Regions from separate parts of the Halalkalibacter lacteus genome, predicted to be linked through region 2. Evidence: a T-box and tRNA genes for the amino acid it is inferred to sense, from the RefSeq annotation. Region 2 holds a T-box; the other holds one or more tRNA genes.
The links. A T-box is a leader RNA that pairs with one kind of tRNA and senses whether it is charged. The one in region 2 lies ahead of ileS (isoleucine--tRNA ligase), so its partner is inferred to be a tRNA-Ile.
Positions count from the first base shown of each region.

Region 1 (4,429 bases), on a different contig from region 2:
TTTTTGCTGGAGTTGTTGTTACAGTTCTTTTACAAACAAGCACAGGTACAACGGTTTTAACAATTGGACTTGTTAATGCCGGTTTTATGACATTAAAACAAGCAATTGGCGTTATTATGGGCGCAAATATTGGAACGACGGTTACAGCTTTTATTATTGGGATTAAAATATCTGCTTATGCCTTACCGATTATTGCAGTAGGCGCTGCGTTAATTTTCTTCATAAAGGCTAAAAAAGTTAACAATTATGGACAAGTGATTTTTGGTTTTGGTGCACTATTTTATGGTCTGGAGTTAATGGGGACCGGTCTCAAACCACTGCGGGAGTTAGAATCATTTGCTGAATTGACGGTAAGTATGAGTGAAAACCCATTACTAGGTGTTGTAATTGGGACGATTTTTACTGTTTCTGTACAAAGTTCAAGTGCTTCAATTGGCTTATTGCAACAGCTCTATGAACAAGGAGCAATGGGATTAGATTCAGCACTACCAGTTTTATTTGGAGATAATATTGGAACGACGATTACAGCGATTTTAGCTGCAATCGGAGCTTCTGTTGCGGCCAAAAGAGCTGCATTAACACATGTAATTTTTAATTTGATTGGTACTGTTATAGTCTTAATGATCTATCCGCTTTTCTTTAACTTTATTAGTTATTTAGCAATCGAAATAGGTCTTAATCGTCCAATGACAATTGCTTTTGCGCATGGGATATTTAATGTATCTAACACATTGATTCAATTGCCTTTTGTTGCGTTATTAGCTATTATCGTAACGAAGCTAGTTCCGGGGGAAGAATATAGTATAGAATATAAAGCGAAGCATCTAGACCCTAGGTTTATTGGTAGCTCACCAGCTATAGCTCTTGGGCAAGCTAAACAAGAAGTTCTTAGAATGGCTGAATTTTCAGAAAGAGGTCTTTATGAGGTGAGTCAGTACTTAGAAAACGGTCAAAAGAGACATGCTGAAATGTCTATTCAATTTGAAGAGGCTATTAATAATCTAGACCGTAAGATTACTGATTATTTAATTCAAATTTCATCAAGATCCTTATCTGCTCATGATTCAAAAATGCACTCAATGTTGATGGATACCGTTCGAGATATTGAGCGAATTGGTGATCACATTGAAAATATTGTTGAATTAAAAGATTATCAAAAAGCAAATAAAGTTCATATTTCAGATAAAGCACTTGAAGACTTACGTGAAATGTCTGAATTGACTCTTTCTACACTGAAGGAAGCAATTCAATCATTGGATTTAATAGACGGAGAGATGGCTCGTTCTGTTCTAGAGAAGGAAGAGAAGATTGACAAAATGGAACGAAAGCTTAGAAAACAACATATTCATCGTGTGAACGAAGGAAAATGTTCTGGTTCAGCTGGTATTGTTTTTGTTGATATTGTAAGTAACTTAGAACGGATTGGCGATCACTCTGTAAATATTGCCGAAGCAGTGATTGGAGAAGAGCGTTAATTCTAAATGAATGAAGGTACTCAAAAGGCTTAAAATCGACCTTTTGAGATACCCTTTACAAAAACTCGTATCTTTAATGAAATGCTTGTTAATCTATAGTAATGTATGGTAAATTAGATCAGTATGAGCAGTCAATTTGCTCTTTATTTTTTTGGGGAAGAAAAAAGGTGTTGACGTTCACTGAATAGCATGATATTATAATCCTTGTCTTTAAAAGATATTCCACAGTAGCTCAGTGGTAGAGCTATCGGCTGTTAACCGATCGGTCGTAGGTTCGAGTCCTACCTGTGGAGCCATATTATGGCGGTGTAGCTCAGCTGGCTAGAGCGTACGGTTCATACCCGTGAGGTCGTGGGTTCGACTCCCTCCGCCGCTATTCCTGTAACATAAATAGATTTCTTGTGGCGATTGTGGCGAAGTGGTTAACGCATCGGATTGTGATTCCGACATTCGTGGGTTCAATTCCCATCAGTCGCCCCATAGAGGACCCTTAGCTCAGTTGGTCAGAGCAGTCGGCTCATAACCGATCGGTCGTAGGTTCGAGTCCTACAGGGTCCACCAACTTATATACATATTTGAAACACGGAGGAATACCCAAGTCCGGCTGAAGGGATCGGTCTTGAAAACCGACAGGCGGGTCAAACCGCGCGGGGGTTCGAATCCCTCTTCCTCCTCCATTACTATGAATAACTATAAGGATCTGCATATATGCAGATCCTTTTTTGCTATTTTACAAAACATTTGTTACAAAATATAGTTTTTTGTCGAAAGCGAATAAAGTGGCAGGAGCTGATGGATGTCTTGACGAAAATACACACTTAGTCCATTTTATTTTGTACATAGCAAATCTTTTAATGAAGTTTACTTTTCGTGAAATTAGGGTAGAGTAAATTTGTCTACTTTACTGAAAATAGTGAGCATAATCATTGCAAGAATGTTCAAGTTTTGGTAATGTAATTATTGGAAGACTTATGAAACAAAAATGTTGCTAAAGTCCACTTGTGGAGTTTCGACTCCACACTATTTTGTTACTTACTTTGAGGAGGAATTATAATGGCTTACGAATTACCACAATTACCTTATGCAGCTAACGCACTAGAACCTCATATTGATGAGGCGACAATGAACATTCATCATGGAAAACATCACAATACTTACATCACAAAGTTAAACGCAGCACTTGAAGGTCATGAAGATCTTGTAGGCAAAAGCATTGAAGAATTAGTTTCTAATTTAGATGCTGTTCCTGAAAGCATTCGTGGAGCAGTTCGTAATAACGGTGGAGGTCATGCAAACCACTTGTTCTTCTGGCAAATCCTTAGCCCGAATGGTGGGGGAGCACCGACAGGAGAACTTGCTGATGCAATCAACTCAACGTTTGGTAGCCTTGAAGCATTTAAAGAAGAATTTGCAAATGCAGGTGCTAATCGGTTTGGTTCTGGTTGGGCTTGGTTAATTGTTGATGGAGGAAAGCTTGCTGTAACAAGTACTCCAAACCAAGATACTCCTCTTATGGAAGGGAAAACGCCTATCCTTGGACTAGATGTATGGGAGCATGCATATTACTTAAATTATCAAAATCGCCGTCCTGATTATATTAATGCATTCTGGAATGTAGTAAATTGGGATGAAGTTTCAAAGCGTTTCAACGAAGCTAAATAAGAAAAGAACTTAAGTGTTATAATTAGGTTACAAAAAGTCCTTAAGGAAAAATCGCCTTAAGGGCTTTTTGTGTATAACCGCTTTTTGAGGTGACACACTACTTGTAAGGGTGGTGGAGTCGGTGAATAAGTTATTGCTAAAGAAAGTTATTGGTGATATAGAGGTGACAAGAGACTTAACTCTTTTGCTCGTAATAGGAGGGCTCTATGCGTTAAGTTTTGCTTTGTCTAATACATTTGTAAATGTTTATTTATGGAAACAATCGGGGGAGTTTGTTGATATTGCTCTCTATAATTTAGGTTCGGTTGTCATGCAACCACTAGCGTTTATAGTAGCAGGGAAAATAGCGAAAAAAATTGATCGCGTTATTGTATTAAGGGCCGGGGTTATTACACTTGCAGCTTTTTTTTTAACAGTTCTTTTTCTAGGAGATCAGGCGAATCAATATCTTTTGCTGTTGGGTGCGTTAATAGGGATGGGCATTGGTTTCTACTGGCTAGCCTTTAATGTTTTGACATTTGAGATTACTGAACCTGAAACAAGAGATTTTTTTAATGGATTTCTTGGGCTTTTAACATCGTTTGCTGGGATGATCGGACCTATTTTGGCTGGTTTTATTATTACAAGAATGGAAAAATTCACGGGGTATACAGTTATTTTTACCATTTCGCTTTCTCTCTTCGTTGCAGCTGTCTTAACTAGTTTTTTGTTACAGAGACGTTCAGCCGAAGGACAATTTTATTTTAAAAGAATACTTAAGGAGCGTAAGAAAAATTCAAACTGGCGGCAAATATTACGTGCCCATTTCTTTCAAGGCTTACGAGAAGGAACTTTTGTCTTTGTGATAGTGGTTTGGGTATATATTGCAACAGGGAGTGAACTTGCCATTGGTACATATGGCTTAGTAGCTTCGGCGGTGCAATTTGTTACTTATTATATTGTTACCCGTATCATTAAGCCGACGTTTAGAAAGAAACTAATCTTATTCGGTGGAATGATCCTTTACTCAGCTATTTTTATTATAGTAATAGGGGATTTAACTTTCACTAAATTAATTATGTACGGTGTAGTTGTCTCAATAGCTTATCCGATGCTACTTGTACCGTATGTCTCCCTTACATTTGATGTTATAGGAAAAGGATGGAAGGCTGCCGAAATGAGGGTAGAATATATTGTTGTTCGAGAATTATTTGTAAATTCAGGTCGAATTGTTTCTGTACTTGCCTTTTTAGCAACGGTGACATTTTTCTCAGAAGAAAAAGGAATCCCTATTCTTCTCCTTGTACTAGGGG
Region 1 covers NZ_JAWRVL010000003.1:134,160-138,588, forward strand. Annotated here, with positions in the region: gene SAZ04_RS03355 (Na/Pi cotransporter family protein) at 1-1,475, shown strand, start outside; tRNA gene SAZ04_RS03360 (tRNA-Asn) at 1,697-1,771, shown strand; tRNA gene SAZ04_RS03365 (tRNA-Met) at 1,778-1,851, shown strand; tRNA gene SAZ04_RS03370 (tRNA-His) at 1,880-1,955, shown strand; tRNA gene SAZ04_RS03375 (tRNA-Ile) at 1,960-2,036, shown strand; tRNA gene SAZ04_RS03380 (tRNA-Ser) at 2,060-2,152, shown strand; gene SAZ04_RS03385 (superoxide dismutase) at 2,529-3,137, shown strand; gene SAZ04_RS03390 (MFS transporter) at 3,259-4,429, shown strand, end outside.
Region 1: it encodes a tRNA-Ile, which carries the amino acid that the T-box ahead of ileS (isoleucine--tRNA ligase) is inferred to sense. The anticodon was not compared.

Region 2 (4,429 bases):
AGAGGAGAATATAAATGGGGATGAAGTCAAAGTTTAAACGTTTTTTTGAATTAGAGGATGAATATGAAGAGGTGGAAGAATTTATCGATGAGCAATATGAGCAGGAGGAACCTGAGCCGAAACGTCGTTCACGACAAGTAGCATCGAAACAACAGTCTAATTCTCCACAGAATGTCGTTAGTTTGCAAAGTGTACAAAAAGGAACGAAAGTGATGCTTCTTGAGCCTCGGACCTATGATGAAGCACAAGAGATTTCTGATCACCTAAAGAACCGAAAAGCTGTTATTATTAACTTACAGCGCATCTCGCATGATCAAGCAAAACGTATAGTCGATTTTTTGAGTGGAACAGTGTATGCTATTGGAGGAGACATCCAAAAAATCGGTTCAAACATCTTTTTATGTACTCCTGATAATGTAGATGTATCAGGAACAATTACAGAAATGATGCAGGAGCATTTTGAATAGTTAGTAGGTAGAAGGTGGTGAGTATTTTGCAAACAATTGGGTTATTGCTTTATCAAGCATTATATATTTATTCTTTTTTTATTATTGGTTATATCCTTATGTCTTGGTTTCCCAATGCACGGGAGTCTTCACTTGGTCAATTTGTAGGTCGAATTGTAGAGCCATATTTAGAACCATTTAGAAAATTTGTTCCGCCACTTGGAATGATTGATTTATCTCCTATCGTCGCGATTATTGTATTACGTTTAGCGAGTACGGGTGTCGCATCACTTTTTGGGATATAAAAAGAGATGGGAGTGACCAACAATTAGTATTTATCAGCACTTTCGTGAGGAAGAGCGGCCTTTTGTTGACCAAGTAATCGAGTGGCAAGGTGATGTTACGTTACGTCATTTGGACCGATTGAGTGATTTTCTCGATCCAAGGCAACAAGAAATTGTTCGGACCATAGTCGGACAAGATGATGAAGTGAGCCTCTCTTTTGCGGGAGGCTCTCGTTTTGCAGAGCGATGTCGTCTTCATCTTGCGCCGCCGTATTTAGAAACGTCCGTTGATGACTTTAGGCTTACTCTTTTCTCCATTGAATACCCATTCAAATTTGTTACGTTAGAACATCGTGACATCTTAGGTTCTATGATGAATATTGGTGTGAAACGCGAGAAATTTGGAGACATTTTTATTAGTGAAAACGGGATTGCGCAAATAGTTGTTGCGAGTGAAATAGCTGACTATGTCGAAATGAACATTCAAACAATTGGAAGAGCATCAGTCCGGTTGAATCGAATTCCTCTATCTGAGCACATTATACCTAAAGACGAATGGGAAGAAGCAGTAATAACTGTTTCTTCAATGAGATTGGATGTTGTTCTTGCTCAAATGTACAAGCTTTCGAGATCAAAAGTTATTCCGTTTATTGAAAAAGGGTTAGCAAAAGTTAATTGGAAAACAGTTGACCGTCTTGACTTTCTTTTGCAGGAAGGCGATTACATATCTGTCAGAGGATTTGGACGAGCACGATTATCTGCAATCGAAGGATTAACGAAAAAAGAAAAGATTCGTTTGCGATTTGGAAGAAAGCGTTAGGAAAGATTGAAAAAGTTGCAGGATTTTTGATGTTCGTGTCGAAATATTGTTTATTTATAGGGGAACATCGTAATTTATAGAACATCTTACTATGCTCATTTAAAACAAATGTTATTTTGTAGCTATAGTTTTAATTAAGCGAAATAACGTAAACAACTTGGAGGTGGCATATATGCCTTTAACCCCTTTAGACATCCACAATAAAGAATTTACAAGAGGGTTTCGTGGTTATGATGAAGATGAGGTTAATGAATTTCTAGATCAAGTTATAAAAGATTACGAAGCAGTTCTTCGTGAAAAGAAAGACTTGTTTGAACAAGTAACAGTTCTAGATGAAAAGCTTGAGCATTTTAAAAATATTGAAGAAACACTTAATAAATCAATTCTAGTCGCTCAAGAGGCTGCAGAAGAGGTAAGAAGCAATGCACAGAAAGAAGCGCAGCTTATTGTGAAAGAAGCAGAAAAGAATGCAGATCGAATTATTAATGATGCACTTTCTAAATCAAGAAAAGTGATGATGGATATGGAAGAGTTAAAAAAACAAGCATCTGTTTACAAAATGAGGTTTAAAATGTTGATAGAAGCTCAGCTTGAAATGCTTCAAACGGATGATTGGGATGGAGTAACCGAAAAAGAGGAAGTGCGATAATTTTTTGCTGATGAGCTTGCACTTCTCAAAATGCTATCATATAATGGTATTCATTAAATGAATGTTGATAAAGACGATGAGAGGGACGAGTACAATGTATTAAACGTGCTTAGCGATTCAGGGTTGGTGGGAGCCTGAACACGTTCACATTGGAAAATCACCCTTTAGTTTTGCACTGAAATAAGAGTAGGATGCAACGTGTTATTCCCGTTACGAATGAATGAGTGGAGAGTATGAATACTTTTCAACAGGGTGGTACCACGGGTTAACTTCTCGTCCCTTTTTGGGAGGAGGAGTTTTTTTGTGTTTTTTATAAATTGATCTAGGAGGAAAGCAGAAATGGAATATAAGGATACGTTATTGATGCCTAAAACAGAATTCCCGATGCGTGGGAATTTACCGAATCGAGAACCAGAAAGACAAGAAAAGTGGAAGGAAATGGACATTTATCAAAAAGTTCAAGATCGCACAAAAGGGCGTCCATTATTTGTCTTGCATGATGGTCCTCCGTATGCGAATGGTGATATTCATATGGGGCACGCATTAAACAAGATTTTAAAAGATGTCATTGTACGTTACAAATCAATGAGTGGATATCATGCTCCTTACGTACCCGGTTGGGATACTCATGGTTTGCCGATTGAAACAGCCCTTACTAAGAGCGGAAAAGTGAATCGTAAATCAATGAGTGTTGCAGAATTTCGTAAGCTTTGTGAAGAATATGCTAAAAAGCAAATTGACAGACAACGTGAACAGTTTATGAGACTCGGTGTTCGAGGTGACTGGTGGAATCCATATGTTACGCTCGATAAAGCATATGAAGCACAGCAAATAAAAGTGTTTGGTGATATGGCAAAAAAGGGTTATATCTATAAGGGGAAGAAGCCTGTATACTGGTCTCCATCATCAGAATCAGCTCTTGCTGAAGCTGAAATCGAATACCAAGATAAGCGTTCTCCTTCAATTTACGTTGCGTTTCCTGTAAAAGATGGAAATGGGGTTCTCAAAGGAGATGAGAATATCATCATCTGGACAACGACTCCTTGGACAATTCCTGCAAACTTAGGAATTGCTGTTCATCCCGAACTTGATTATAACGTAGTCAATGTTAATGATAAAAAGTATGTGGTCGCAGCTGGACTTCTTGAAAAACTTCAAAAAGAATTTGAGTGGGAGAAGCTAGAAGTCTTAAAAACAATAAAAGGTGCTGAGCTTGAATTTGTGAAAGCCACACACCCTATTTATGGTCGTGAGTCTTTAGTTATATGTGGAGATCATGTCACCTTAGATGCTGGAACTGGCTGTGTTCATACAGCACCAGGTCACGGGGAAGAAGATTTTATTGTTGGTCAAAAATACGGTTTGGATGTATTATGTCCTGTTGATGATAAAGGACATATGACAGAAGAAGCACCTGGATTTGAAGGTCTATTCTATGATGCAGCTAATAAATCGATTACGGAGAAACTTGAGGAAGTAGGAGCTTTAATGAAGCTTACTTTCATTACTCATTCTTATGCACACGATTGGCGCACAAAAAAACCAGTTATTTATCGGGCAACTGCGCAGTGGTTTGCATCGATTGAAAACTTCCGTAGCGAATTATTAAAAGCGATTGAAGAAGTAGAGTGGCTTCCTAAATGGGGCGAAACAAGGTTATTTAACATGGTGCGTGACCGTGGCGATTGGTGTATTTCTCGTCAACGTGCTTGGGGCGTTCCGATCCCGGTGTTCTATGGGGAAAATGGTGAGCCTATTATTACAGATGAAACGATCGAACATGTATCGCATTTGTTCCGTGAACATGGTTCAAATGTCTGGTTTGAATGGGAGACAGATCAATTGTTACCGGAAGGATTTACTTCGGAGCATAGTCCAAACGGGACATTTACACGGGAAATGGACATCATGGATGTTTGGTTTGATTCAGGTTCTTCTCACCAGGCTGTATTGGAAGAACGAGATGAGCTTAATCGTCCTGCTGATTTATACCTTGAGGGTTCAGACCAATATCGTGGTTGGTTTAACTCGTCACTTTCAACAAGTGTTGCTGTAACAGGGAAAGCCCCGTATAAGGGTGTGTTGAGTCACGGGTTTGCTCTAGATGGAAAAGGGCGTAAAATGAGTAAGTCAATTGGAAATGTTGTTGTTCCAAACGATGTTATGAAGCAACTAGGAGCAGATATCCTCCGTTTATGGGTTGCATCTGTTGATTATCAAGCTGATGTTA
Region 2 covers NZ_JAWRVL010000002.1:44,002-48,430, forward strand. Annotated here, with positions in the region: gene SAZ04_RS01680 (cell division protein SepF) at 15-467, shown strand; gene SAZ04_RS01685 (YggT family protein) at 494-751, shown strand; gene SAZ04_RS01690 (YlmH family RNA-binding protein) at 774-1,550, shown strand; gene SAZ04_RS01695 (DivIVA domain-containing protein) at 1,723-2,199, shown strand; T-box leader at 2,267-2,483, shown strand; gene ileS (isoleucine--tRNA ligase) at 2,539-4,429, shown strand, end outside.